DNA from 3 places in the Methylosinus sp. DMC45 genome. Region 3 is predicted to be linked to each of the others. Evidence: predicted binding sites of a transcription regulator. Region 3 holds the regulator's gene; each other region holds the start of a gene.
What was found. The regulator LexA, encoded in region 3, represses DNA repair genes until DNA is damaged. The targets are predictions, from matches to a motif close to TGTTCNNNNTGTGTTCNG.

Region 1: ACT53T_RS14585 (PA0069 family radical SAM protein) is a predicted target of LexA. The motif match lies at 2,855-2,872, and genes of this name have one in related genera.
Region 2: recA (recombinase RecA) is a predicted target of LexA. The motif match lies at 8,001-8,018, and genes of this name have one in related genera.

Annotation. Positions count from the first base shown of each region.
Region 1 is NZ_JBQUZK010000046.1:137,891-147,753, reverse strand. It holds gene ACT53T_RS14595 (DNA methyltransferase) at 1-626, opposite strand, end outside; gene ACT53T_RS14590 (ribonuclease HII) at 782-1,414, opposite strand; gene ACT53T_RS14585 (PA0069 family radical SAM protein) at 1,496-2,677, opposite strand; gene ACT53T_RS14580 (ATP-binding protein) at 3,047-4,546, shown strand; gene scpA (methylmalonyl-CoA mutase) at 4,639-6,804, opposite strand; gene ACT53T_RS14570 (SDR family oxidoreductase) at 6,899-7,708, opposite strand; gene ACT53T_RS14565 (aspartyl protease family protein) at 7,922-8,833, opposite strand; gene ACT53T_RS14560 (EF-hand domain-containing protein) at 8,991-9,572, shown strand; gene ACT53T_RS14555 (methyl-accepting chemotaxis protein) at 9,662-9,863, opposite strand, start outside.
Region 2 is NZ_JBQUZK010000036.1:169,750-179,612, reverse strand. It holds gene ACT53T_RS10380 (RluA family pseudouridine synthase) at 1-162, shown strand, start outside; gene ACT53T_RS10375 (GDSL-type esterase/lipase family protein) at 159-788, shown strand; gene ACT53T_RS10370 (GlcG/HbpS family heme-binding protein) at 754-1,188, opposite strand; gene ACT53T_RS10365 (mucoidy inhibitor MuiA family protein) at 1,261-2,943, opposite strand; gene ACT53T_RS10360 (cytochrome-c peroxidase) at 3,091-4,362, opposite strand; gene ACT53T_RS10355 (DUF2165 family protein) at 4,488-4,982, opposite strand; gene ACT53T_RS10350 (SGNH/GDSL hydrolase family protein) at 5,052-5,708, shown strand; gene lysM (peptidoglycan-binding protein LysM) at 5,793-6,284, shown strand; gene ACT53T_RS10340 (DUF3617 domain-containing protein) at 6,459-6,887, shown strand; gene ACT53T_RS10335 (c-type cytochrome) at 6,892-7,224, opposite strand; gene pyrE (orotate phosphoribosyltransferase) at 7,254-7,850, opposite strand; gene recA (recombinase RecA) at 8,160-9,239, shown strand; gene alaS (alanine--tRNA ligase) at 9,472-9,863, shown strand, end outside.
Region 3 is NZ_JBQUZK010000038.1:35,643-45,505, forward strand. It holds gene xth (exodeoxyribonuclease III) at 1-594, shown strand, start outside; gene ACT53T_RS10860 (DNA polymerase III subunit chi) at 632-1,099, shown strand; gene ACT53T_RS10865 (class I SAM-dependent methyltransferase) at 1,081-1,791, shown strand; gene ACT53T_RS10870 (ABC transporter ATP-binding protein) at 1,888-2,961, shown strand; gene ACT53T_RS10875 (ABC transporter permease) at 2,958-3,875, shown strand; gene ACT53T_RS10880 (ABC transporter permease subunit) at 3,872-4,666, shown strand; gene ACT53T_RS10885 (AsmA family protein) at 4,673-6,553, opposite strand; gene lexA (transcriptional repressor LexA) at 6,793-7,497, opposite strand; gene ACT53T_RS10895 (hypothetical protein) at 7,683-8,501, shown strand; gene ACT53T_RS10900 (LLM class flavin-dependent oxidoreductase) at 8,553-9,551, opposite strand.

The DNA of each region.
Region 1 (9,863 bases), on a different contig from region 3:
TTGAGACGCTCGCCGCCCGAGCAGATCGGCAGCAGCCAGTCCGAGCGCATCTGGCAATCCTCATTGCCGGCCTTCAGCGCCTCGTAATGGAATGTGTAATTGCGCGCCGAAGCGTCGCGCGCCGCCCAGATCAGCGTCTCATGCGCATTGGTGAAGCGACGGCCGCGGAAATTCGGCATCGGATTGTTCTTCCGCCACACGATGTCGTTCAGGATCCAGAACCCGAGGTCCTGCATGATCGCGCCGACGCGGAATATATTGTGATAGGAGCCGATGACGAAAATAGTGGCGTTGGGCTTCATGGCCCGCCGGGCCGCCGCCAGCCAGTCGCGGGTGAAGGCGTCATAAGCGGCGAAATCGGCGAATTTGTCCCAGTCATCGTCGACCGCGTCGACGACGCTCTGATCCGGCCGGGTGAGCCGATTGGCGAGCTGGAGATTGTAAGGAGGGTCGGCGAAAACGAGATCGACGCTCGCCTCCGGCAGGCCGAGCATGACCTCGACGCTGTCGCCGACGACGACCTCGTTACGCGACATCGCGCGAGGCGACCCGTAATTCGACGTCCCAGTACGCGAGACCTTTATCTGGGACTTGGGGCGGGCCGCCCCGACGCGCGCGCTACTCATGAACAATCACCGGCTACGCAACCAACGATGCGAACAATGCCCGATCGCGGTAAAAGCCGGGTTTAGAAAGCCCGTGCGCGGCTGTCTCTTTTCCGCACGCCTTCGTTAAGAAATTCCATTTTCACCAGATATTTACGAACGCTCATGACAGGCGGTCAGAGGGCGGCGGCCTCGCGGCGCGGCGCGCGCGGCTCCCGCAGCGGCGCGAAGCTCATGCGGTGAAAGGGCGTCGGCCCATGGGCTTCGAGGGCGGCGAGATGCTCGCGCGTGCCATAGCCGGCGTTGGTCTCGAATCCGTAATGGGGATAGAGCCGGGCGAGGCGGCGCATCTGGCTGTCGCGGGCGACCTTGGCGACAATCGACGCGGCGGCGATAGAAAGAGAGAGCGCGTCTCCTTTCACGATCGCCTCGCCCGGACAGGCGAGCTCGGGCAGGTCGCGGCCGTCGACCAGCACGAAGCCCGGCGCGATATGAAGCGCGGCGACGGCGCGCGCCATGGCCAGCAGCGCGGCGCGGCGAATGTTCAGCCGATCGATCTCCTCGACGCTGGCGAAAGCGACGCCGATGGCCAGCGCGCTGGAGACGATTCGCTCGAAGGCGGCGTCCCGCGCCTTGGCGGACAGAGCTTTCGAATCGTCGACGCCATCCGGCAGCCGATCTGGATCGAGAATCACGGCCGCGGCCGCGACCGGGCCGGCCAACGGCCCGCGCCCGACCTCGTCGACGCCGGCGATGGGTCGAGCGCCGCCGCGCAGGACGCGCGTCTCGGTGAAAAAATGGGGAGGCATGCTCGCTCGGCTCGTCGAAAAAGGGCGGCTGAAACAAACACAGCGGCGGAGCCGGAGCAATCAGCCCCGGCGCGCCTTTTTTTAAAAAAGGCTCAGCTGCTCGGCGTCGCTGCGCGGCGGCCGGAACAGATCGGCGCGCAGCCGCGTGCGGGAGAAGCCGAGACGCTGCGCCGCCAGCTCGAAACGACGGCCGATCATCCAGGCGTAAGGGCCGTCGCCGCTCATGCGCTTGTCGAAGGAAGGATCGTAGAGCTTGCCGTCGCGCGCCGAGCGCACCAGCGAGAGCACATGCCGGGCCTTGGCCGGAAAATGGGTGACGAGCCATTCGCTGAACAATTCGCGCAGCTCGAGCGGCAGCCGCAGCATCACATAGCCGGCCTCGCGCGCGCCGGCGGCATGGGCGCGCGTCAATATGGTCTCGATCTCGGCGTCATTGATCGCCGGAATGATCGGCGCGACCAGAACGGCGACCGGAATTCCCGCCTCGGCCAGCCGCTCGATCGTGGCGAGCCGCCGCTCCGGCGAGGCGGCGCGCGGCTCCATCGCCCGCGCCAAGGCCGGATCGAGCGTCGTCATCGAGATCGCGACCTTGACCAGCCCCTTGCGCGCCATGGGCGCGAGAATGTCGATGTCGCGAACGACCAGAGAGGATTTCGTCACTATGCCGATCGGATGATCGGCGCGGCTCGCCACCTCGAGCAGGCCGCGGGTGACGCGATAGCGCTTCTCGAGCGGCTGATAGGGATCGGTGTTGGCGCCGATGGCGATGGTCTTGGGCGAATAATTGCGCGCCGACAATTCGCGCTCGAGCAATTGCGCCGCGCCTTCCTTGACGAAAATCTCCGTCTCGAAGTCGAGGCCCGGCGAAAGGCCCATATAGGCGTGGCTGGGACGCGCATAGCAATAGACGCAGCCATGCTCGCAGCCGCGATAGGGATTGATGGAGCGATCGAAGGAAATATCCGGCGAGTCGTTGCGCGTGATGATCGTCTTCGCCCGCTCGGCATGGACATTGGTGTGAAACTCGGCGAGCTCTTCCAGCCCATTCCATCCGTCGTCGGTCTCGACGCGCCGCTCGCGCTCGAAACGCCCGCTCTCATTGGAGAGCGCGCCGCGTCCGCGCCGCCGCGCCGGATCGACGATCGGACGCTCCTCGCTGGAAAAATTCACGACCGCGCCGATCGCCTCGCGGCTCAGCTGCGCCGCCCGGCGCCAGTCGCTCTTCTCCGATTTCTCGATCAGACGTTTGGCCGAGCTCGCCATGGCGATGATCTCCTTGCCGGCTCTGCGGCCGGCGTCTCGCCGGTCTCGCTTCGGCTCGCGGCGCGAGACGCCCATGCGCGACACTGGGGCGCCTCGCGACCGCGAGCCTCGATGCGACGCAGCTACTTACAACTCTAGGGGACTTGTTTACGCACGCTAGGAACATTTGACGAACAAGAGAACACATACGGAACACTTTGGGCCGTGTCAAGCGCCGACGCAGCCGATCACAAAGCGCGAGGCGGAGAGAAACCTCGCCGGGCGCGCTCTTGTCCACAGGCGCAGCGGCGCGGTTGAACGCGCGGCGCGAATCGATGTTTAAGTCCGCGCCATGATCCTTCCCTCCTTCACGGCCGGAGCGGCGCCGAGATGACGGCGCCCGCCAAGGTTTCCATCGATCTCGGGACCCGCGCCGATGGCGGCGTCGCGACGCTCGATCTCGAGGAGCTGCTGGCGACCCGCCTTCTGGTGCAGGGCAATTCCGGCTCCGGCAAATCGCATCTGCTGCGCCGCCTGCTGGAGCAGAGCGCGCCCTGGGTGCAGCAGGCGATCATCGATCCCGAGGGCGATTTCGTCACGCTGGCCGAGCGCTACGGCCATGTGGTGGTGGACGCCCGCTGCGGCATCGCCGATCTCACGCGCATCGCCGCGCGGGCGCGCCAGCACCGCGTCTCTGTCGTGCTCGATCTCGAGGGGCTGGACGCCGAGCAGCAGATGCACGCCGCCGCCGCTTTTCTCGGCGGGCTCTTCGACGCCGAGCGCGACCAATGGTATCCGCTGCTCGTCGTGGTCGACGAGGCGCAGCTCTTCGCGCCCGCCGTCGCCGGCGAAGTGTCGGACGAGGCGCGCAAGGCCTCGCTCGGCGCCATGACCAATCTGATGTGCCGCGGCCGCAAGCGCGGTCTCGCCGGCGTCATCGCCACGCAGCGGCTCGCCAAGCTCGCCAAGAATGTCGCGGCGGAAGCGTCCAATTTTCTCATGGGACGCACCTTTCTCGACATAGACATGGCGCGCGCCGCCGATCTGCTCGGCATGGAGCGGCGGCAGGCGGAAATGTTCCGCGATTTGCAGAGCGGCAATTTCGTCGCGCTCGGCCCGGCCATGGCGCGCCGCCCGCTGCCCGTGCGCATCGGCCCGGTGGAGACTTCCGCGCGCAATGTCAGCCCGCGGCTGCTGCCGCTGCCGGAGGCCGGCGCCGACGACGCGCATCTCATTTTCACGCCCGGCGCCAATGAAGCGCGTTTCGAGACGCCGCGCCGGCCGCCGCCGCCCGCGCCGACCGCCGATGTGCTGGCGCGGCTCGCCCGCAGCGCGCCGCCGGCGCCGCCCGCCGCCGAGCCGCCGCCGAGCATTTCACCCGAGCAGCGACAGGCCGCGATCGATTCGGCGCTGCGCGAGATTTTGAGCGACAGCGACGCCAATTTCCGCACCATTGCGGTGCTCTATCAGGATTTTCTGGTGCGCTGCCGGATTCGCCGCATCGGCGGCGAGCCCTTGAGCCTGCCCGCCTTCCGCCGTCGCCTCGCCGTGGCCCATGCCGGCATAGAGCTCGCCGAAGCCGAATCCGAGGATTCGCCCTGGGCCGAGGTTCTCGCAATGGCCGGCGCGCTGCCGGAGGATATGCAGGGCGTTTTTCTGTCGCTGGCGCGCGCGGCCTTCGACCGCCGCCCCTGCCCTTCCGACGCCGATGTCGCCAGCGCCTATGGCACGCGTTCGCCGGGGCGGGCGCGGCGGCTGCTCGCCTATATGGAGGAGCGGCAAGCGATCGTCTGCCGTCTCGACCAGCGCGGCTGGCGCATCGTCGCCATTCCCGGCGTCGCTTGGGAGACCGAGCCCGGCGATCCGGCCGCAGAGGCGGCCTCGGGCTGACAAAATTCAGAGTGTAGAAATTGATGCGAGCCTGAAGGCTCGCGGTCCAAAGCGCTCCCTGGACCGCGAGCCTTCAGGCTCGCTCGATGAACCTATTGCCGAACTGTCTCCCGCTGCGCATAGCCGAGGCGGACGTTCAGCTCTTGCAGCACTTTCTCGGCGGCCTCTGGAATATTGGTGCCGGGCGGGAAGATCGCGGCGGCGCCGGCGTCATAGAGCGCCTGGAAATCCTGCTCGGGAATGACGCCGCCGACGACCATCATCACCTCCTCGCGTCCGGCCGCCTTCAGCGCGTCGCGCAATTCCGGCGTCAGAGCGAGATGGCCGGCGGTCATCGTGTTCACGCCGACGATATGCACCTTCTCTTCCGCGGCGCGCTTGGCCACTTCTTCCGGCGTCGCGAAGAGATCGCCGATCACCACCTCGAAGCCCAAATCCGTGAAGGCGGAGGCGATGACCTTCTGGCCGCGATCATGGCCGTCCTGGCCGAGCTTGGCGACGAGGATCTTCGGCTTGCGCTTTTCATTCTCGGCGAAGGCCGCCGTCATGCCGCGCACGCGCGCGACCTTGTCGCAATCGGCGCCGGCCTCGCGCGCATAGACGCCGGAGATCACATTGGCCTTGGGCTTATGGCGGTCGAAGACTTTCTCGAGCGCATAGGAGATTTCGCCGACGCTGGCCTTGGCGCGCGCGGCCTCTATGGCCAGCGCCAGCAGATTGCCGTCGCCCTTAGCGCCTTCCGTCAGCGCGTCGAGCGCGGCTTGCGTCTTGGCCTCGTCACGCTCGGCGCGCAGGCGCTGGAGCTTGGCGATCTGCGCGGCGCGCACGGCGGAATTGTCGACCTTCAGCACATCCGGCGCGACGTCATTGTCGGGGCGGAACTTATTCACGCCGACGACGACCTGCTGTCCCGTGTCGATGCGCGCCTGCGTCTTGGCGGCGACTTCCTCGATGCGCTGCTTCGGCAGGCCGGCGGCGATCGCCTTGGCCATGCCGCCGAGGCTCTCGATCTCCTCGATATGCTTCCACGCCGCCTCGGCCAGCTCGGCGGTCAGCTTCTCCACATAGAAGGAGCCGCCCCAAGGATCGATGATGCGCGTGGTCCCGCTCTCCTCCTGCAAGACAATTTGGGTGTTGCGGGCGATGCGCGCGGAGAAGTCGGTCGGCAGCGCCAGCGCCTCGTCCAGCGCATTTGTGTGCAGCGATTGCGTATGGCCTTGCGTCGCCGCCATCGCCTCGACGCTGGTGCGGATGGCGTTGACGTACACGTCCTGCGCGGTGAGCGACCAGCCCGACGTCTGGCAATGGGTGCGCAGAGTCATGCTCTTCTCGGTCTTGGCGCCGAGATCCTTCATCAGCCGCGCCCACAACAGGCGCGCGGCGCGGAGCTTCGCCACCTCCATGAAGAAATTCATGCCGATGGCGAAGAAGAAGGAGAGCCGCGGCGCGAAAGCGTCGATATCGAGCCCCGCGGCGACGCCGGCGCGCACATATTCGACGCCATCGGCGAGCGTGTAGCCCAATTCCAGATCGGCCGAGGCGCCCGCCTCCTGCATGTGATAGCCGGAGATCGAAATGGAGTTGAACTTCGGCATATTCTTGCTGGTGTAGGCGAATATGTCCGAGACGATGCGCATCGACGGAAACGGCGGGTAGATATAGGTGTTGCGCACCATGAATTCTTTGAGAATGTCGTTCTGGATCGTGCCGGTGAGCTGCGCCGGCGGCACGCCCTGCTCCTCGCCCGCCACGATGAACAGAGCGAGCACCGGAAGAACGGCGCCGTTCATCGTCATCGACACGCTCATCTGCTCTAGCGGAATGCCGTCGAACAAAGTGCGCATGTCATAGATGGAATCGATGGCGACGCCCGCCATGCCGACATCGCCGGAGACGCGCGGATGATCGCTGTCATAGCCGCGATGGGTGGCGAGATCGAAGGCGATGGAGAGGCCCTTCTGCCCCGCCGCGAGATTGCGACGGTAGAAGGCGTTGGAATCCTCGGCCGTGGAGAAGCCCGCATATTGGCGGATGGTCCAGGGCTGGGCGACATACATGGTCGGATAGGGCCCGCGCACGTAAGGCGCGACGCCGGGATAGCCGTCGATGAAAGAGAGGCCGTCTATGTCCTGCGGCCCATAGGAATTCTTGACTTCTATGCCCTCGGGCGTCAGCCAGCGGCGCGGCGCGGCGGCCTCCTTCGGGGTCGCGGCGACGGGAGCGAAGGCGATTTTGCTGAAGTCGGGAATTTGGGACATTTCTTTCCTCTGACGGCTCCGTCAGTCTATTAGCGAAAAGCCGCGGCCGGCGCAAAGGGCGGCCAGGGCGCGAGGATCGCGGCGGGACGAACCCTCACCCGAGCGCTCTGGCGATCAGCGCGTCGAACGCGCTCTGAGGCAGAATTTTCTTCAAAACCAGCACGATGCGCTGGAAAAACGGCCCCACGAAATAATAGCCTTTCGGATGATCGCCGGACAGAATCTCATCGATCAGCGCGGCGACGGGCTCCGGCGTCGACATGTTCTTCATGAACTTGTCTTTGCCTTTCAGAAACTTGGCGAAATCTCCGGCATAGGCGCCATGCAGCGTCCCCTCCGAGATGACGACATTCTCCGTCATCCGCGTCTTGAACAGGCCCGGCGACACATCGACCACCCGGACGCCCGAGGGGGCCAGCTCCCGACGCAGGCTTTCCGTCAAGCCGCGAACAGCGAATTTGGAGGCGGCGTAATGGCCTCCGAACTGCGTGCCGATCGATCCGCCGAAGGAGCTGATGTTGACGATGACGCCCTTGCTGGCGCGAATGGCGGGCAGCGTCGCCTGGCACACCCTCAGCACGCCGAACAGGTTCGTCTCCATGATTTGCCGGGCTTCCGCCATAGGAACATCCTCGACCGATCCGCGCGTGCTGACGCCCCCGCTATTGATGACAGCGTCGATGCGACCGCTTTTCTCGAGAATGAGCGCCACGCCGTCGCGGACGGAGTCGTCGTCGTCTATGTCGATGCGCAGCGTTTCATAAGCCTCCGCCGGCGGCGCCGACCGCGATGCGCCAAAAACGCGCCAGCCCGAAGCCGCCAGCCGTTCCGCGCAGCATTTTCCGATGCCCGAGGAGGCGCCGATGATCAACACAGTTTTTCGATCCGAACTCGAAACGCTCATCGACTATCTCTTTTTGAAGTCGCCGTCGAAATATTTGAAAAATGCGTCGACGACACGGCCGAGAAACGCTCTCACGAGCGACACATTACAGAAATAATGCAAAATTCTCGTGAAAATGCAACTATCTACGCCGCCCGACGCGACGCTTTGCGATCCCGATGCAGCATCCAAATAGGAAAGTCGAGCGAAGAAAAGCGCTCTCGAAGAAAGAAGCTACCTCCCCACCGCCTTCCACCGCGGTCCCTCCGCCCCGAAATCCAGCTCCCATCGAAACCGGCTCAGCACATCGAAGCCGAGGATGATCGCCGCCTCGCCGCCGAGCGCCTCGCGCAACGGGCCGAAATCATAGGAGACGAAGACGACGTCCTTCAGCACGCGTCCCGCGCCTATGTCTATCTCCTTGACCTTATAGACCTTCGCGTCGATCTTCTTGCCGGAGGCCTCGCTCACCTTGGCCTTTTTCTTCACCGGGACGAACAGCCCCTTGTGCCGCTCCAGAAAGCGGCGATCGACGGCGGAGATTTCGGCCCCCGTGTCGAAGAGCCCGACCGCCTCCGTCTTGCCGAGGCGCGCCTCGAGGCCGACGAGCTTCTGATCCGGCCACAGCCTGCGGAAGGGCCGCCAATCGGCGCCGTCGCTCTCGGGAAAAAAGACCATCTCGCCGCCCGTAAGATCGAGCGAGAAGCGCGCGCCTTGGAAGAAATCTAGGCCGAGCAGATCGTCTCCGTCCGAGGTCGCGCAGCGGGTGACGCGATATTTGGCCCGGCCGATATTATTGCCCTGCGCCGCCTTCAGCTCGACATTGGCGGCCTCCACATCCTCGCAGCGGGAAGCAACGCCCGAGGCGCTGGTGGACACGCTGGCGCCCAGCGCCGGAAAGCCGGCGTTCCAGGGCGCGAGCCTGATGCGGCTGGTGGAGGCGGCCGTGTCCAGCCGCATCGGCCCCATCACATTGCCGAAGCGCATGGTGACATAGGCGCGGCCGCCGTCATCGGCGCCATGGACCACATTCAGCGAAACGATGGAGCGCTCCATGGCGCGCTCCTGGGCGCGCGCCGGCAAGGCGCAGAGGAGCAAGTCGCAGAAGAGAATGAGCGGCAGAAAAAGCGTGAGGATTCTCGGCATGGCGCGGCGGCTCCGTCCCTGCGGGGAAGGCGTCTATAGCGCGGCGCGGCGCTTTCGTCTGCCGCGGAAAACCGCGCCGCCCGCGCAAAGGCCGTGCTATTGCAGAACCGCCGGCTCTCGCCGCGGGCGGGACGGCGCCAGGCTTGGAGGTCATCTCATGCGGCATGCGGCGATCCGGCTCGCGACGGTCGGACTATTGGCCTTGGTTTCGAGCGCGGCGCTCGCGCAGCATCGGTCGCGCGGCGTTCCCGCAGACGCGCCCCGCGCGGGCGGAGGCGGCGGGCCGGACGATGTGCTCGCCACGTCGAGCGAATGGGGCGGCGCCGGCGGCGTCTATACTTGCGAGCAGTGGAAGCAATATCTCGAGCGCATGTTCCGCCTCGCCGACAAGCGCAAGCGCGGCTTCATCGACGCGCAGGATTTCGAGGTCATTCCGCGGTTGAGCCCGGTGTTTCACGCGGCGACCTTCGACTATTTCGACATGGCCGGAAAAGGCCGCGTCACCCGCGCGGAATTCCTCGCCTTTCCGAGCCCTTTCTTCGCGCGCTATGACCGCAAGAAGAGCTGCCGCGTCTTCCAGGAAGAGCTGGCGCGGGCGCAGGGGCCGAGCGCCGCGCCGCAATCGCCGTCGCCGAACGCGGGCGGCGGCTTCCCCGGCAGGAGCGGCGGCGGTTTCGGCGGCGGCTATGGCGGGGGCGGATTCGGCGGCGGGGGCGGAGGCGGCGGCTTCGGGCGCTGAGTCGGGGGTGACGAAGCCCCCTCCCCGACCCTCCCCCGCTATGCGGGAGAGGGGGTAGATTCCGCGTGTGATGTAAAGTTTCGTGAGCCTCAGAACTCGGCCCACTCTTCCTCCTGCGGCGCCTCCTTGCGCACGGCGGAGCCGGAGCGCGAGGTCGCGACACGCTTCAGCATGGGCCGCGAGGGCGCGCGCGTCTCGACCTCGCCGATTTTGAAGCGCGCGACGAGCTGCACCAGCTCGGCGCTGTCCTCGGCGAGCGAACGGGTCGCCGCATTGGTCTCCTCGGACATT
Region 2 (9,863 bases), on a different contig from region 3:
GGCCATGGCAAGCGCGAAGGCGCGCCGCCGCTGCATCTTCACGCGCGCGAGATCGACATTCCGATGCGCGAGAACAAGGAGCGCATCGTCGTGCGCGCCCCGGCGCCCGCGCATATGCGCGAAGCGCTGGCGCTCTGCGGATGGCGCGCGGAGGCGGAATGACCACGCCGGTTCGCATCTGCTTTTTCGGCGACAGCCTCGTCAATGGAACCGGCGACGATGATGGTCTCGGCTGGGTGGGCCGGCTCGTCTCGCGGGAGCGCCGGGCGGGGCGGGACGTCACCGCTTATAATCTCGGCATTCGCCGCGACACCAGCGCCGATATCGCCGCGCGCTGGCGGGAGGAGGCGCGGCGTCGTCTGCCGGAAGATTGCGACGCGCGTCTGCTGTTTTCCTTCGGCGCCAATGATTGCGTGGAGGAGCGAGCGGGCCGCGCGCGCGTTCCGCTCGAGGAGACGCTGGCCCATGCGGAGCAAATGCTGCGCGAGGCTATGACGCGCGCGCCCGTATTGATGGTCGGGCCGTTTCTGCCGGGCGCAGCGCGGATCGATCGTCTGTGCCCGCGATTGCAAAAGCTCTGCGCCGCGCTGCGCATTCCCTATATCGAGACGCGCGGCTTCGCTGCGCGCTGCGGCGTGCTTTTGCAGGAGGCGGCCGCCGGCGACGGCGCCCACCCCAATAGCGGCGGCTATGCGGCGCTGGCCGATTTCATCGGCGCGGCGCCGCAGTGGCGCGATTGGCTCGACGGCGCGCTCACGTCCGCCAAGGATGCGCCGGCAGATCGCTGACGCCGACGACGGCGACACCGGCCTGCGCGACGGCGTGGTCATTCTCCACCGAGCTGCCGCTGACGCCTATGGCTCCGACCAGCACGCCATCCTCGTCGACGATGGGCAGGCCGCCGGGGAAGGTGATGAGCCCGTCATTGGAATGCTCTATGCCGAAGAGCGGACCGCCCGGCTGCGACAGCTTGCCGATCTCGCCCGTCGGCATGCCGAAGAAGACGGCCGTCTTCGCCTTCTTGATCGCAATGTCGATGCTGCCGACCCAGGCGTCGTCCATGCGATAGAAGGCTTTCAGATCGGCGCCGGAATCGACGACGGCGATGCACATTTTCGTGCCGAGCTCGGAGGCGCGCTTGCGGGCGGCGGTGATGGCGGCTTCCGCCGCGGCGATATTGACATGCATCAGGGAGTCTCCTCGTCGCGCGTGCGCCGCGACACGACACAAATGGCTACGCCGAAGTCCCTTTCAAGTCCGTCATCTCGGCGTGATCGGCGCCGGTTGTGTCACAATGTCGCGCTCCGCCGGCCATTTCACGCGATAGGCGAGGCGCAGCTCTTTCGTTTCACGCGGCTTGGCGTCGAAGCTCCAGCCCATAACGCCGCGCTTGTCGGCGATCTGCTTCGTCGTGGGCGCGGTCGTCTGCGGCAGCGTCTCCACCGTGATCGCTGTATTCTCCGAAAACGGGATCTGATCGACGACCGTCACCGGAACGATGAAATCGTGCAGATTCTCGACCGTCGTCTTGAAGTCGCGCGTCTCGTATTTCGTCTGGCCGAACCAGCTCGGGTCATTCTCGAGGCGCTTGACCGGCGCGCGCGCGACCTTGATCTTGTCGTCTGCGCCGAAGCCGAGCTCCACCGCCTCTCCCGGCGCGACGAAAGCGATGCGGCTCTGCCCCACATGCATTCCGTCGCGCTGCACGGCGACGGGGCCGGCCAGCAGCGGGGCGTCCTCCTCATTGACGATGCGCGCCTCGAGAAAAGCCGTGGGATCGAGCGCCGGCGCGATGCGCGCGGCGAGCGTCGGCGTCATGCGGCGCGAGGAGAGGATAAAGCTCTTCGTCGTTCCGTCGCCGGGCGCGCCGACGCGGCCGGAGATTTTGAAGCTCGCCTGAAAGGCGTTGGATTCGAGCGCGGCCGTCTGCTGCTCCGCCGGCGCCGGCGCCGGCTCGGGCGCCGCAGCGGCTGCCATCGGCGCTTCCGCCGATCTGCGCATCTGCCGCTCCATCGGAGCGGGCGCCGCGGCTTTCGGCGCATAGACGATCGGCGGCTCGTAGAAGCTCACGCGCTGCGGCTGCACATCGGGCGCCGCTGCGCCGCGATGCGCGCGCGTCGTCGAGACGGAGAGCGCGACATCGTTCCAATCCTCGCCCGTGCTCTGGGTCACCGCGGCGCGGCGGATGAATTCGAGCTGCGGCTTGCCCTCCGCGCCGCCGGTCTCCAGCCGCGCGTCATAGGCGGGCCGCCAATAGGCGCCGGAGACGAGATAGGAGAGCGACAATTGCAGCCTGCCGCCGCTCGCCGATTCGACCGCTATGGCGATCTCGCGCGAGGGGCGCCGCGTCGCGCGCGCGCCTGTTCCCGCCTCCAGCGCGTGAATCTCGTCGTCGAGCTCCTTCGCCTTGACGCGGGCGCCGCGCAATTCCTCGCCGGTTCTGGTCAATGCGGAGGCGATGGCGTCGAAGGCCGCGCTCCATTCGCCGATCGCGAGCGGCCGCGTCTCGGGGCCGAGCTTTTCCGGTCCGGCCTGCGAATAGCGCGCGATCATCGCCTGCTTGGCGGCGAGCGCGTCCAGCGTCACTTGCAGGCTCTCGCGCGCGGCGCGCAATTGCTTCAGCTTCGCCTCGATCGCCGTGTCCGGGGCCTGCGTCTCCGCCGGCGCGAGCCGCGCCTCGACGGCGCCGATCGTCACGCGCCCATTCGCCTCGCCGGAGACGCGCAGCGAATCGGCGTCGAGCGCGAAGGGAAGATTTTTGAGGAGAATTGTCGCGGCGCCGGCGGGCAGATCGATCGTCGCTCTGCGCGTCACCGTGGCGGCGTCGGGATGGACGATGACGCCGTCGATCGTCGATGTCGCCTCGACGATCGTCTCCTTCGCCCAGGCGGGGGTGAGAGCGATCGAAGACACGCAAACGAGCAGAAGCACGCGAAGCCGCATGGGCCGCCTCCTCGAGGGAAAGAAGGCGGCATCCGGCCCTAGGCTTATGTCCTTTTCGCGGCGGCTCTCGTCTTGCGGCTCTCTAAATCTCCTTGTTCGGTCGTGTTTTCTTCACGCGAACCGGTTCCCGCTTCGCTCGAAAACACTCTATCTCTCCGCCTTCGCCGCGGGCGCGGGCCGGTCGGTCAGCGTGTGCAGAAAGGCGACGATGGCGTCGATCTCGCTCTCGTCGATCCGCGGCGTCTCGCCCGGCTTGCGATCATAGGGAACTTCCTTGACGTTCACATTGTCGTGGAACGTCTCCGGCAGATCGTCATATTTTGCGGTCGCGCCCTCTTTCTTGGGATACCAGCGCGCGGGATCGGTGTCGCGCGTCGCATAGAAGGCCACGACATCGCGCAGGCTGGCGAAGACGCCATTGTGCAGATAGGGGCCGGTGACGGCGATGTTGCGCAAGGTCGGCGCCTTGAACTGCCCGCAGAGGCTGTCGATGGCGTAGCCCTTGGGCGCGACCTTGGCGAGCCCCTCGCGCTTGCAGAGGCCGAGATCGACAAATGCCGGGTCTTTGTTGTCCGGTATGGCGGCGTTGCGCGGCGCGCCCAGCGCGTCATAGCTGAAATCGGTGAACAGCCAGTCCTGCGGCCGGCGCGATTTCTCCTCGCCGACATGGCAGGCGATGCAATTGCCCTTCTTCTTGTCCTTGAACAGCGCGAAGCCCTTCGCTTCCTCGGCGGTCAATTTCTCGCGTCCGCGCAGAAAATCGTCGAATTTGGACGAGAAAGGATGAAAGCGCTCGCTGCTCTCATAGGCGGCGACCGCATGCGCCAATTTGTCGAAACCCGCGTCGCTCTCGAAAATCTTCTCGCCATAGAGGCGTCGCGCGAGATCGGCATAGGCGCCGGATTTTATCTTCTCGACCACGGCGGCTTTCGACGGATTGTTCATCTCGCGCGGATTGAGCAGCGGCCCTTCCACTTGCGCGGCGAGATCGTCCGCGCGGCCGTCCCAAAATTGTCCGCCGACGGGAACCAGCTCGGTCTCGCCGGTCTCCTCGTCCTTCTTCTTCATGAAATGAAAGCGCGGGCTGAAGGACACATAGCCGAGCGTCGGCGTCTTGCGCGTTCCGAGCGCGTCCGGCCGGCTGCCGCGCGCCAGCGCCGCTATGGGCGAGCCATTATTGCCCTGAAACGCCTTGGCGGGATCATGGCAGGAGGCGCAGGAGAGGCCGGCGGGCTCCGAGAGGCTCTTGTCCTCGAAAATTCGTTTCCCCAGCAGCTCGCGCTGCGAGAGATGCGCCTCATCGGCGGCGCGCGCGTCGCTCGTCGTCGATTCGAGGCTCGCCGCCGGCGCGGCGGCTGCGAGCAGAAAGAAAAAAGCGCGCGACAAAGTCGAGAGGCGCGATCGAGCGGCGAGCGCCATAGTCAGATTCTCCGATCGCGAGAGGGAACTCTGCGAATGAGCGGGACGCGCGAAATCTAGTGAAGGAGCGCCAATCCCGTCAAACTCCATAGATTGGATCGGTTCCAAACAATGCGCTCGCCGCTTCAGCCGCGCGGGGGTTCCGGCTGCGCGACGAAGAGCAGGATGAATCCGAGCGAGCCGATGAATCGAAAGGCCGGCTGCTGGAAGTTCCAATCAAGGGAACGCCACATCTGGAACCATTCGCCGCCGATGATCATGAAGCCGAAAAAATAGAGCGCGAAGCCGAGCGCGAGCCCGCCGATGGCGCATTGCTTCGCCGCTTCGAAGCGCGCCGGCTCGTCCTTTCGTGCGCCAAAAAGCCGCAGCGCGCCATAGAGGCAGAGCGCGCCGAAGGCGAGCTCCGTCGCGATGGTCCCGGCATAGAGCAGCCGCTGAAGCGAGTCGGAGAGAATGGCGCGGCTCATCAGCGCGGCGTCGGCATGGGTCGTGTCCATGGCGACGACATGGCGAAGAACCTCGAAATTCGTGTCATAATCGAAAATATTGCCGAGCCCGGCGATGAGGCCCAGCAGGCCGGCGCAGGCGGTGAGCAGGATCTTGGCGATGCGGGCGATCATGCGTGCGTCCTCCTCAGAGTCGATTCAGGTCTATGTTCCGCCGATGACGCGGGCGAGGCGGCGAGGGCGATGATCGCGACATTGGCGCAAATTCTTTTCATTCTCGGCATCCTCCCGCTGCTCTTCGGCGCGCTGATCGCGGCCTCCGACGCCGGCGTGCGGCGCGCCTTTCGTCTCGCGCTGCATCGGCGCGTCGCGCGTCTGCGGCCGCCGCGCTACGCCATCGTCGGCGACAGCCTCGCAGCGCAATGCGATTGGCGCCCGCTCCGCCGGCGTCCTTTCGACGTGCTGCGCCTTTGTCTCGGCGGCGCGACGCTGAAGGATATAGGCGCGCAAATCGTCGAGGCGCGCATGATGGGCGCGCGCTGCTTCGTCATCGACGGGGGCTTGAACGATCTCTTGTTCGACGAGGCGCCGCTCGCGCAGATCGAAAATGATTTTCGCGCGCTGCTGCGCCGCCTGCCGGAGGATGCGCGCGGCGTTCTGATGCTCGCGCCCCATGTCGCCGATGCGGCGATGGCGCCGCGCATAGACGAGATCAATGCGCTGATGCGCGCGCTCGCCGAGGCGCGCGGGCTCGCCGTCGTCGATCTCGCGCCGCAGCTCTCGCACAATGGCGCGCGGCTGCCGGAGATGACCGATGACGGCCTGCATTTCTCGCCGCTCGCCGCGAAGCTATGGGTGCGGGCGGCGAAAGAGCGCCTTCTTCGCGATGGGCTCGCCTGAGCGCGGCGCGCCCTATGTAACGCGGCGCGGGCGCCATTCCACCGGCGCTCGCGCTCACGCCAAAGCGCGAAGGAGGTCGAGAAAATGGGTCTCTTCAATTTCTGGAACAACTCGAAGAGCGGCGACAAGATCGACAAGAATGCGCCTTCGCCCAAGGGCGCGACCGAGAACGCCGCCGCGCCGGCCGAAGAGCTGAAGAAGGAGATCGAGAAGAAAGGCCTCGACGCCTCCAAGATCGAAATCTCGGTCGATGGCGACAAGGTCAAGCTCGGCGGCAAGGCCGAGTCCACCAGCGACGCAGAGAAGATCGTGCTCGCTGTCGGCAACACCAAGGGCGTCTCGCAGGTCGAGAGCAATATCGTCGTCGGCAAGCAGGAGACGGAATCCTTCTTCTACAAGGTGCGCCAGGGCGACACGCTGTGGAAGATCGCCGAGACGCAATATGGCCAGGGCAAGGGCGGAAAATACGAAGAGATCTTCGCCGCCAATCGGCCGCTGCTCTCCGATCCCGACAAGATCTATCCCGGCCAGGTGCTGCGCATTCCCAAGGGCCAAGGCGCCGCGGGCCAGGCCTGAGTCTCCGTCGCGCGGCCTCCTTCGGGAGGCCGCGTCACGCTATCGGGAAAAATAGGGATGCGCGCGCGGGAGCTATTCTCAAAAAAGCGCTCGACATCGAAAACGAATTGCCTCGCAAAGGCGCGCGTCACATAGTCCGCGCCGTAAAAGATCATCCGTCATCGAGGCGAAGAGTTGAACCTTTCTACCGCGTGTCGCGCGACGCTCATCGCCGTGATCTTGCCCTTCGCCGCGAGCGCTTCGGCGGATGATCTCCCGCAGCGTCGGCCCGGCCTGTGGCGCATAAAAACGATATCGCCGGAAGTGGGATTGCAGTCGCATGACGTCTGCATCGAGGCGAGCGACGGCCTGCTCGGCGCCCCGCAGGACAATTGCACGAAGCCGACGGTCGAATCCGCGCAGGGCGGCGAGGTCATCGTCACTTTCTCATGCGATCTCCACGGCGCGCGCGAGGTGACGAGCCTTCTGTTCACGGGCGATTTCTCGAGCTGGTATCGCGCGCAATCGAAGACGACGCTCACGCAAAAGAGCGGCGTCACGCGCGAGCGCTCCGGCTTCACCATAGACGCGAAGTTTCTGCAGCCCGACTGCCCGAAGCCGTGACGCCTCAACGCGCGGGCGCGAGACCGACGATATAGGCGGAGAGCGAGTCGATCTCATCCGGCGTGAGGATGAGATTGGGCATGTTCCGATGCGAGCTGCGCAGAAAAACCTTGATCGCCAGCTCGGTCGTCGAGGGCATGCGCGCCACATCGACGAAGCTCGGCGCTTTGGCGGCCTCGTCCTTGGCCGGCGTCTTGTCGTCTATGCGATGGCATTCGACGCAGAGCGAGGCGGCGAGACGCCGCCCGGCGGAAGGATCGCTCGATTGCGCCAGCGCCGGCGCCGCGACGCCTCCGCAAGCGATGAAGGCCAGGACCATCGGCGTCGCGCAATTCATGGGCTCTCCCTCCGAAACGGTATGAGAAGCTATATCGTAAAGTCGCCGCGCTTGAAGATCGACACCAGCGTGATTCCCTTTTCGGCGAGCTTTTCCGCAGCGCCTTCCTCTCGGTCGATCACGACCAGCGCCCGCGTCGCTCTCGCCTGCGGGTGTTCCTCCGCCATGCCGGCGATGGCCTCCAATATAGAGCCGCCCGTGGTCGCCACATCGTCCACGATCAGCGCCTCCCCGTCCTTGGGCACATAGCCGTCGATGCGCTCCTTGGCGCCATGGCCCTTGGCCTCCTTGCGCACGAAAAAAGCCTCGACCGGCGCGCCTTTGGGAAAGCTCACCGCGGCGATGGCCGCCACCAGCGGCACGGCGCCCACGGCCAGCCCGCCGACGCCTCTTATCCCCTGCGCCTTCATATAATCGACGACGATATCGGCGATGAGATGCGCGCCTTCCGGCAGCATGGTCGTCTGGCGCAGCTGGAAGAGATAATTGCTCTTGCGGCCCGAGGAGAGCGTGAAATCGCCGCGCAGCAGCGAATGCGTGTCGATCAGCCGATGCAGCCGCGCCCAGCGCGGATCGGCGGGGTCGATAACGGCGTCGGGACGGGAAGGCGCGCGCGTGTCGCTCATGGGCTGTCGAAACTCCGCTGTCGATCATGAGAAATAGGCCGGGGGCCGGCTGCGGTCCCTTACGCCCAGGAACTCGCGGACTTCAAGCCGGTTCCATTCCTCGGCTCGCGCCCGGCCCGCGCCCAGCCGGGCTGCGCGGGAAAAATCACCGAGAACAAAAAAAGAACTTGGCGAAGAGAACAAATGCGATACAATCTGCCCATCCGATCTTCGCCTTCGCTTCTGATCCAATCATCACAAGTCTTTCGCCCCGGGGCCGCATCTCGCGTTGCGCCCGCCGCCCGACCCGTGCCAGAAGGAATCATCGCCGTGAGCCAAGCCAATCTCCGCCTCGTGGAAGGAACATCCGTGGACAAGACCAAGGCGCTGGACGCCGCTTTGTCGCAGATCGAGCGGGCCTTCGGTAAAGGCTCGATCATGCGGCTCGGCAAGAATCAGAAAGCCGTGGAGATCGAGACGATCTCGACCGGCTCGCTCGGGCTCGATATCGCGCTCGGCGTCGGCGGCATGCCGCGCGGACGTATCGTGGAGATCTATGGGCCGGAATCTTCGGGCAAGACCACTCTGGCGCTGCATGTGATCGCCGAGGCGCAGAAGAAGGGCGGCGTCTGCGCCTTCGTCGACGCCGAGCATGCGCTCGATCCGGTCTACGCCCGCAAGCTCGGCGTCAATCTCGAGGAGCTGCTGATCTCTCAGCCCGACACGGGCGAGCAGGCGCTGGAGATCACCGACACGCTCGTGCGCTCCGGCGCGGTCGACGTTCTCATCATCGATTCGGTCGCGGCCCTGACGCCGCGCGCCGAGATCGAGGGCGAGATGGGCGAGGTGCAGCCCGGCTTGCAGGCGCGCCTGATGAGCCAGGCGCTGCGCAAGCTCACCGCCTCCATCTCGCGCTCCAACACGCTCGTCATCTTCATCAATCAGATCCGCATGAAGATCGGCGTCATGTATGGCTCGCCGGAGACGACCACGGGCGGCAACGCCTTGAAGTTCTACGCCTCTGTGCGCCTCGACATTCGTCGCATCGGCTCCATCAAGGACCGCGACGAGGTCACCGGCAATCAGACCCGCGTGAAGGTGGTCAAGAATAAGGTGGCGCCGCCGTTCAAGCAGGTCGAGTTCGACATCATGTATGGCGAGGGCGTCTCCAAGGTCGGCGAGCTCATCGATCTCGGCGTGAAGGCCGGCGTCGTCGAGAAATCCGGCGCCTGGTTCTCCTATGACAGTCAGCGCCTCGGCCAGGGCCGCGAGAACGCCAAGACCTTCCTCAAGCAGAACAAAGAAGCGGCCGAGCGGATCGAGCAGGCGATCCGCGAGAATTCCGGCCTCATCGCCGAGCGCATTCTCGACGCCGGCGGCGAGGGTGAGGGCGAGGGCGCCGAGGACTGATCGCAGACGGCGAACGCCCACCCTCCCCTTCAGGGGGAGGGTGGGGTCACGGCGCGAAGACTCTCCGAAGCGTCATCCCCTTCCGCGATCGGCGCCGCCTGTTCCACTTCGCGGACAAATGCTCTAGAAGGGCTCGGTTCGCGCCGGGCCTTTTCCTTTTCCCAGCGACGGTTACGGCCGAGCGCGCGTTCGATGGCATTTCGAGCCGAACAAGCGGGCGACAAGAACCGATATGAGTGGCGTCAACCAGATCCGTTCGACCTTCCTCGACTATTTCTCGCGCAATGGACACGAGAAGGTCGCCTCCTCGCCGCTCGTCCCGCAGAACGACCCCACGCTGATGTTCACCAACGCCGGCATGGTGCAGTTCAAGAATGTCTTCACCGGCTTCGAGAAGCGCCATTACACGCGCGCCACCACGGCGCAAAAATGCATGCGCGCCGGCGGCAAGCACAATGATCTCGACAATGTCGGCTATACGGCGCGGCATCTGACCTTTTTCGAGATGCTCGGCAATTTCTCCTTCGGCGATTATTTCAAGGAAGGCGCGATCGAGCTCGCCTGGAACTTCGTCTCCCGCGAGCTGGCCCTCCCGCGCGAAAAGCTGCTGGTCACCGTCTATCA
Region 3 (9,863 bases):
TTCAACGGCGTCGCCATTCTCTCCAAGACGCCGATAGAGGTGGTGCGCGGCCTGCCGAAATTCGAGCATGATCCGCAGGCGCGCTACATAGAGGCCGTGGTCTCCACCGATCATGGCGCCCTGCGCGTCGCCAGCATCTATCTGCCCAATGGCAATCCGCCGGACACGGAGAAATATGCCTATAAGCTCGCCTTCATGGACTGCCTCATCGCCCATGCGGCGAGCCTTCTGGCGCTGGAGGAGCCGGTGGTTCTGGCCGGCGACTACAATGTCATTCCGGCGGCGGGCGACGTCCACGACCCCAAGGCCTGGGCCGGCGACGCGCTGTTCCTGCCGCAGACGCGCGCCAAATTCCAGGAGCTGCTGAACCTCGGCTATACGGAGGCGCTGCGCGCCTCCACCGACGCCGCCGGGCTCTACACATTCTGGGATTATCAGGCCGGCGCCTGGCAGAAGAACAATGGCATTCGCATCGACCATCTTCTGCTCTCGCCGCAGGCCGCCGATCGCTTGCAGAGCGTGACCATCGACAAGGAATTGCGCGCCGGCGCCAAGCCCTCCGACCATGTGCCGATAAGATGCGAGCTGGAATGACGCCCATCATCACGCGCAACGCATGGAAGCTCACGCCATGACGGACGTCTGGTTCTACCATCTCCAGCGCCTCCCGTTGGAGAGCGCTCTGCCCAAGCTGCTCGAGCTGTCGCTGGCGCGCGACTGGCGCGTCGTGGTGCAGGCGACCAGCGCGCGGCGGCTGGAGGCGCTCGACGATCTGCTCTGGTCCTATGCGGGGGAGAGCTTTCTGCCGCATGGCTCGGCCAAGGACGACGATCCCGAGACGCAGCCGATCTTCCTGACCATCGGCCGCGACAATCCCAATCACGCCCATGTCCGCTTCTTCGTGGAAAATGCGGAGCTTTCCCCCGTGCTCGCCGACCCTGCGAGCGCGCCGGAAGAGCGCGCCATACTCATGTTCGACGGCAATGACGAGGCGGCGGTGCAGGCCGCGCGCGCGCAATGGCGGCAGCTGAAGACGGAAGGCCACACGCTCTCCTACTGGCGCCAGAGCGAGGAAGGCAAATGGGAGAAACAGGCGTGACGGAGGAGTTTTTCGCGCGCCGCGCCGCTGCGCGAGCCCGTCTCGACGAGATCGACCCACACAAGACGGCTGGCGGCGTCGCGGCCGATCCACAGCGCAAGGATTGGTTCGAGGCCGTTTATCGTCTCGCGGAAGGCGACGCCGCCGGCGTGCCCTGGGCGCATCTCGCGCCGCATCCGCTGCTCGCCGACTGGCTCGCGACCCGGCGCCTCGACGGGTTGCGCGCGCTCGATATCGGCTGCGGTCTCGGCGACAACGCCGAGGCGCTCGCCGCCGCCGGCGCGCGCGTGACCGCTTTCGATATCGTGGAGGAGGCCGTCGCCTGGGCGAAGCGCCGCTTTCCGCAGAGCGCCGTCGATTATCGCGCCGCCGATCTCTTCGCCGCGCCGGAGGCATGGCGCGGCGGCTTCGATCTCGTCCATGAATGCTACACGCTGCAAGCCCTGCCCGACACGCTGCTGGATGCGGCGGCGCAGGCGCTCGCCAGCCTGGTCGCGCCGGGCGGAACGCTGCTCGTCATCGCCCGCGCCCGCGACGAGGGCCAGGAGGTGGGCGGCCCGCCCTGGCCGCTGCCGCCGAGCCGCATGGAGGCGCTCGCCGTCGGCGGCTTGCGTTGCGAGACGCTCGAGGATATTCCCGCGACGAACGCCATGGTCCGCCATTGGCGCGCGGCCTTCCGCCGGGACGGCTGACGGGATCGGCGAGCCTGAAGGCTCGCGGTCCAAGAGCGCGCGCCCGGACCGCGAGCCTTCAGGCTCGCTACACGGCGATCGCAGGACGGGAGCAAAATGACCGACGCGCCGCTACTCTCGATCAAAGGCGCGTCCAAGCGCTTCGGCGCGATCGCGGCGCTCGAGGATGTGTCGCTCGAGGTCGGCGCCGGCGAATTCTTCGCTCTGCTCGGCCCCTCCGGCTGCGGCAAGACCACGCTGATGCGCCTCGTCGCCGGCTTCGAGACATTGGACGCCGGCCGCATCGAGATCGGCGGCGCCGATGTGAGCGGCGCGCCGCCGCATCGGCGCCCGGTCAATCTCATGTTCCAATCTTACGCGCTGTTTCCGCATCTCTCGGTGTTCGAGAACATCGCCTTCGGCCTGCGCCGCCAGGGCAAGGGCAAAGCGGAGATCGCCGCCCGCGTCGCCGAGCTCTTGCAGATCGTACGGCTCGAGGGCGTCGAGACGCGCCGACCTGACCTTCTCTCCGGCGGCCAGCGCCAGCGCGTCGCGCTCGCGAGAGCCCTCGCGCCCGGTCCGCGGCTGCTGCTGCTCGACGAGCCTTTGGGCGCGCTCGATCGGCAATTGCGCGAGGAAACGCAATTTCAGATCAAGGAAATCCAACGCAGGCTGAAGACGAGCTTCGTCGTCGTCACACACGATCAGGACGAGGCGCTCGTGATGGCCGATCGCATCGCCGTGATGCGCGCCGGCCGCATAGAGCAGATCGGCGCGCCGACAGAGGTCTATGAGCGCCCCGCGACGCGCTTCGTCGCCGGCTTCATCGGCCAGATGAATTTCCTCGAGGGGCGCATCGAGAATGGCGCCTTCGTCGGCCCCTGCGGCCGCCTGCCGGCGGAAGGCCGCGGCCTCTCGCAAGGCGCGAAAGCCGTGCTCGCCGTGCGGCCGGAGCGTATCGCCATCGCGCAGGCGACAGAGGCGAGCACAGGCTTGGACGGCGAGATCTTGGACGGCGTGGTGGAGGACGTCGCCTTTCGCGGCGAGACGACGCATTTTCGTCTGCGCCTCCCAGGCGGCGAGGCCTTGCGCGTCTCGCGCGGCGCGAACAGCGGCGCGCCATTCAGCGTCGGCGATGCGGCGCGCATCTCCATCGCGCCCGAAGCCGGGCGCATTTTCGCGAGCGAATGATGCCGGAGGGCGGCAAAAGACGCAGGCTCACGCGCGGCGAGATGCTCGTCATCGCCGCGCCCTACGCCTGGATCGCGCTGTTCTTCCTCGCGCCTTTCGCGCTGATCGTCAAAATCTCGCTGTCGCATCCGGCGCAGACGCGACCGCCCTATGAGCCCGTCTTCGACGGCGCGAGCGTCGCCGGCTTTTTCGAGAAGCTCTCGCAGCTCGGCCTCGACGCCTATCGCGGCCTCGCAGAGGATTCGCTCTATCTCGACTCCTATCTCTCCTCGCTGACCATAGCCGGCGCCGCGACGCTGATCTGCCTAGTTATCGCCTATCCTTTCGCGCTCGCCATAGCGCGCGCGCCGCGCGGCTGGCGCACCATTCTCATCGGCTTCGCCGTCGCGCCTTTCTGGACGAGCTTTCTGATCCGCGTCTACGCCTGGATCACGCTGCTGAAAGACGAAGGGATCATCAATCATGCATTGATGGCGCTCGGCCTCATCGACGCGCCGGTCCCGATGTTCGCGACCAGCGGCGCAGTGGTCGTCGGCATCGTCTATTCTTATCTGCCCTTCATGCTGCTGCCGCTCTATGCGGCGATCGAGGGGCAAGACGCGTCGCTGCGCGAAGCCGCCGCCGATCTCGGCGCGACGCCTTTGCAAGTCTTTCTGCATGTCACCCTGCCGCTGTCGCGCCGCGGGATCGTCGCCGGCGCGCTGCTCGTCTTCATTCCCTCGGTCGGCGAATTCGTCATTCCCGATCTGCTCGGCGGCTCCGACACTCTGATGATCGGCCGCACGCTCTGGAATGATTTCTTCGCCAATCGCGATTGGCCGGCGGCCTCCGCCGCGGCGGTGGCGCTGCTGGCTCTGCTGCTCGTTCCCATACTTCTCTATGAGCGCGCGCAATTGCGCGAGGGCGAGCGATGAGCGGCGCGCGTCTTCTGCGCCTCGCCGCGCTCCTTCTCGGCTTCGGCTTTCTCTATGGGCCGATCGCCATATTGGCGACGATGAGCTTCAACGCCTCGCGGCTGGTGACGGTGTGGGGCGGCTTCTCGACCAAATGGTACGCCGCCCTGCTCCATGACGAGCAGATGCTTCGCGCAGCTGAGATCAGCCTCGCCGCCGCGGCGCTCTCGGCGCTGATCGCGACGCTCAACGGATTGCTGGCCGCGCTGGCGCTGGCGCGCTTCGGCGGCTTCCGCTCGCGCACGCTCTTCGCGGGCTCCATCTATGCGCCTCTGGTGATGCCGGAAGTGGTGCTCGGCCTCGGCCTGCTGCTGGTCTTCGTCGCCTTCGGCGTCGAGCGCGGATTCTTCACGCTGGTGCTGGCGCATGCGTCGTTTACGATGTGCTTCGCGACAGTGATGATCCACGCCGCGCTGAAAGGCTGCGACCGCACGCTGGAGGAGGCGGCGATGGATCTCGGCGCGACGCCGGTTCGCGCTTTCGCGCTCGTCACTCTGCCGCTGATCGCGCCCTCTGTCGTCAGCGCCTATCTTCTCGCCTTCATCATCTCGCTCGACGATCTCGTCATCGCGAGCTTCACCACCGGCCCCGGCGCCACCACCTTGCCGATGCGCATCTATTCGCAAGTGCGGCTCGGCGTCTCGCCGGAGGTCAACGCCATTTCGACGCTGCTGCTCGGCTTCGTCGCCATCGCGCTCGGCCTATCCGCGCTGCTCACGCGCGGACGCGCGAAGGGCGGCGGGGCTGGATGAGGCCCCTCACCGCTCCTTCGTCGCGCCCGCCTCCGGCTCCACGCGCGGCAGCAGCGGCGCGGCGGCGCCGGAGCGCTTGATCAGCGCGGCGGCGTCCGGCGCGAAGACGGGATCGTCCCAGGGGCCGGAGAGATCGAAGCCGATCTGCACGCCCTTCTCGCGCGGCTTGCCGGCGGCGTCGGCCTCATTGGCCTGCGCCTTCATCGCGAGGCTGCGCTCGGGGATGCGCGTTAGGCCGGCGAAGGCCAGCGCGAAGCCCGGCCCATGCGCCTGCCCGTCCTCGATATTGGCCGTTCCCTTGACGATCTTGATGGTGGCGCTGGCGCGATCCACCAGCGAATGGCCGGAGCGAATGTCCATCGCGCTCGACAAGGGCCGCTTGTCGATGCGGCGCAGCGCGCGCTCGAGATCTATGCCGCCGACCTCGCCCTCGCTCAGCGTGAGGGTGGCGCGGCCGTCGAGATCGCGCATGATCTGCGCGACGCTGTCGCCGGTGGCGTCGAGCGCGAAATTGGCGTCCAGCGCGCCGCCGAGATCGGGCCGCGCGGCGAGGTCCCAGGCGAGCGCGCCGGCGTCGACGCCGGTCAGCTGCGCATTGCCGTGGAATTCCAGCGCGCCTGCCGCATTGGCGGCGAAAGTGGCGCGGCCCTTCACCGTCCCCTTATAGGCCTGCGCCTCCGCGAGCGCGACCTCGAGCCGGCCCCCGCGCAGCAGCAGCGACAGAGCGGCGTCCTCGAGGTTCAGCCGCAGGATGCGGGCGCGCGTCGCCGAAAGGCGCAGATCGACATCGGCGTCCTGAATATCCGGCAAGGCGAAAGCGTCGCGGCTCCATTGGCCGTCGGCGCCGGAGAGCGCCGGCAGATCGGCGATCATCGGCTTCAGCGACACGAAATTGCTGGCGAGCGTCGCATGGACGATGGGCTTGTCGCCCTCGTGGCGCAGCGCGAATGTGCCCTCGAACTCATTGTCGTCGGCCGAGAGCTTCACATCGGAGAGCTGGAAATCGCGCAGGCCGACGCTGGCCTTGGCGGAGAGCTGCACATTCTCGAACGGGCCGGGCAGCGGCGCGCTCACCTTGGCGAGGCCGAGCGCATGGCGCAGCGAGGGCGAGGAGGCGGTGATCCGCCCCATATAGCGCGGTTTGGCGCCGAGCTGGCCGAAGCCCTCCGCCTCCAGCCGCACGCTGTCCGAATCGAGCCGCACCGTAACCGGCGTCTGCTCGCCGCGCAGCAGCGCGCCGGGCTTCAGCACCCAGAGCATGGCGCGCGGCCGCTCGCCGCCCCAGGAGAAAGCGGCGTCGAGCGTCGCCGGCGAGCCGACGGTGCGCCAGTCGAGCGTCGCGTCGATGTCCTGCAGCGTCTCCTCGCCGCCCGAATATTTGAGCCTCGCCACGCCGGAGACGATGGAGACGCCGCCGAGCCGGGCGCGATCGGCCTTCTCGGCCGCTGGCGTCGAGGGCCGCGCCGCCGCGGCGCGCACGGCGGCGCCGGCCGTGCTCATCGGCTTGCGATCGAGATCGACCTCTATCGACGGGCGGATGAGCTCGATATCGGCGATTTCCAAACGGCCGGCGAGCAGCGGCAGCAGCAGCACATTGCCGTGCAGCCTGTCCGCCTCGATGGTCAGCGCCGCGGTGGGATCGGCGAAGGCGATGCTGTCTATGGTGATGTGCGGGCGCGGCAGCAGCGAGAAGGTCGAGCGGCCCTTGGCGGCGATGAACAGGCCAGAGGAGGCGTTGAGCTGGCCGGAAATCTCCTCGAGCAGCGCATTGGTCGAGAAGGTCCAGGGCGCGAGGGCCGCGCCGAGCGCCACTGCGGCGACGGCGCAAAGAGCGATCAGCCAGCGGCGCGGCAGGCGCGGGAGAGACAGGCGGCGGCTTTGGCCCAAGGGCTTCGATCCTTCGATTTCGCGCATCGGGCCAGTCGAGTGCGACATTCCATCGTCCATGAAAAAAAGCGGGGCGGCCGCGGGCCGCTGGCGACGCAGCGCGCGCCCTCGGCGAAGGCGCGACACGAAACAACATGCCTTAATCGCTCGGCCGCTACGCGAAAAGGCCCGCGCGCCAAAAGCGCGCGAGGCCGGACCATGGCGGCAAAGGGCGGCGAGATCGTGGCGGCGCGCGGCTCTCAGTATTTGCGCAGAAGGCTGACCAGACGCCCCTGGATGCGGACGCGATCCGGCCCGAAAATGCGCGTCTCATAGGCCGGATTGGCGGCCTCCAGCGCTATGGAGGCGCCGCGCTTGCGCAGGCGCTTCAATGTCGCCTCCTCCTCGTCGATGAGGGCGACGACGATATCGCCGGTGTCGGCGCTGTCCTGCTTCTTCACCACGACGACGTCGCCGTCGAGAATGCCGGCCTCGATCATCGAATCGCCGCGCACCTCGAGCGCGAAATGCTCGCCGCCGCCGAGCATATCCGGCGACAGGCTGATGGTGTGGCTGCGATTCTGCAGAGCGGAAATGGGCGTGCCGGCGGCGATGCGGCCCATGACCGGAATCGCCACCTGCTGATCGGACTCAGGCTCGCCGGCGGGGACGGGCCGCACGCGGCCGAGCGCGCCCTCTATGACCGAGGGCGAGAATTTGCCGCCGCGCGCGGCGACGCGGGGCGTCGCCGATTCGGGGAGGCGCAGCACCTCGAGCGCGCGGGCGCGATTGGGCAGGCGGCGAATGAATCCGCGCTCCTCGAGCGCGAGAATGAGCCTGTGAATGCCGGATTTGGAGCGCAGATCGAGCGCGTCCTTCATCTCGTCGAAGGAGGGCGGCACGCCGGTCTCCTTCAGGCGCTCATGGATGAAGCGCAGCAGATCGCTCTGTTTCTTGGTCAGCATGGAAGCCCCCCGGCGCCGCCTGCCCGCGTCGCGCCACGTCCGAACCCGAGCATGATGCCGCGGGTTCATAAACAAATCATGAACGGGAGGATAGGCGTTCTCGGTGCGTTCCGCAAGGGAGCGCTTGAACGGCGAATGTAGCCACGATACCCTGAGGGCGCTTTCGTGCAAAAGGAGTTGTTGCCTTGATTCGTATTTCTGCGCCGTGGATAGTCGAGTCTGTGAAAACAATCGACAATCTTGATAGCCTCCAAGGAATAGAGAACCATTCAAATACCTTACTTGTGCTATTCGCCGCGCAGACAAAGATAATTCAATTGTACAGCCAAAGTTTTTACATGCATCATTTTAAGTCGTCATCGTCTCTTGCGAATCAACTACTTGAATGCATCGAAGAAGTAATCAAGAAAATAATTGATAAAAATGAACTTCCAGACGAATACGCCTCCAATCAAATAATAAATAAGAAAAAAGACTTCATTACCGCATTTATGGCCGACCTCGGTGTTTTGCCAATATACATAGCCACGCCAAAAGAAGGCTACGATATTGATAAACTAATATTCAATGGGAAATGCATTTTTCCAATTTCGATATCACAAAAAGCGCCAGACGCGGAAAAAGATTTAATGGAAGCTGGAAAATCTCTTGCTTTTGAATTGCCTACTGCTTGCGGATTTCACATTTTTCGTGCAACTGAATGCGTTGTGCGCAGATATTGGGATGCAGTATCTAAAGATGAGCCGAGACCATCATTACAAACATTGGGTAATTTTGCAGCAGAGCTAGAGAAACGACAGCTCGGTGACGCAAAAGTGGTAGAAGCACTAAAACAGATGACCAAACTCCATAGAAACCCGCTGATCCACCCGGAGGTAATTTTATCCGTTGAGGAAGCCATCAGCATTATAGGCATCGCAAGGAGCGTCGTGGGCGCCATGCTATCAGCATTACCCGACGTACTCGAAACTACGGGCTCGCCTCCTGGTCTTTCCACTCCGTAATCAGCAGATCGTAAAACATCGAGCGCAAAGCTGGTTCGTCGATCGCCACCTCTACTGCGCCGCCGCCGCCTCCACCCCCAGAATCGGCCGCACATGGCGCGCGAAATCCTCTAGCGAGCGCAAATTCTTCTCCGGGTCGCGGGAGATCGGCTTCAGCAATATCGCCCGCGCGTCGGTCTCCTCGCGATAGGCGGCGATCTTCTCCGCCACCTCGTCGAAATCGCCGATCAGCGAGCGTTGCAGCAGCCCCTCCTCCGTCAGCGAGGCCGGCGCGGCGCCGTCCTGGCGGGCGAAATTGCCGCGCATGCGCTCGGCGAAGCGGGAGAGGAAGGGAACGGCCTCGGCCAGCGCCTGCTCGCGGCGGGGAGCGGCGAAATAGAAGCGCGCCATGGTGAAGCGCGGATCGCCCTCCGGTCCCGCAGCCTCGCGATAGATGCGCAAGGTCTCTTTTATCTGCTCTATGGGGAAAGGCGGGCCGGCCATCACGCCATGGCCATTGCGCGCGGCGTAGCGAATCGCCCCCGGCGTCGTGGTGGCGAGATAGGTGGGGATGGGCTTTTGCAGCGGGCGCGGCGTGAGGCTGAGGCCATTGGCCTCGTAATGCGCGCCGGTGAAAGTCACTTTGTCTTCATAGAGCAGGCGGTTGACGAGGCCGAGCGCCTCCAGAGTCATCTCCCGCGTCGAATCCTTGCCGGCGCCGAAATGGCGATTCTGCAATTCGAACGGCCCGCCGCGCGCCACGCCGAAATCGAACCGCCCCTTGGAGAGAAGGTCGATGGTGGCGACATCCTCCGCCACCTGAATGGGATTGCGGAAGGCGAGCAGCACCGCCGCCGAGCCGAGGCGTATCGTGCTCGTCACGCCGGCGAGATAGGAGAGAAGCGTGAGAATGGAGGGGCAGGCGGCGTCCGGCTCGAAATGATGCTCGGCGACCCAGGCCTCCTCGAAGCCGAGCGCCTCGGCATGGCGCACGAGGCGCGTCTGCGTCTCGAAGCAACGCGCGAAATCCTGCTGCGGGTTTTCGTAAGTGGAGAAGACGCCGAACCGCATGGCGAAGGCCTCGGAATGCGCGCCGCCGTCCTTGCGCGCCTTGGCTATATACGGCAGTTACATATCGTAATACAGGATATGGACGCGCAAGCCCGCCCGCAAGCGCAAAAACATTGGCGTCGCGCGGGAATTTCGGTCGGCCCCTAGAAAGCTCTCGTCCAATCCGGCGGATGGGCGTCATAATAGAGAAATCAAATAAAGCGACGAGAAAAACATATTGATCGATCGTCGGCGCTGTGGCGATTTTCCGATAGAAACAGTTGAAAAAGCCGCAATGCTCGGCATTGTCGAACGTCAGCGGGCGCCGCGAAG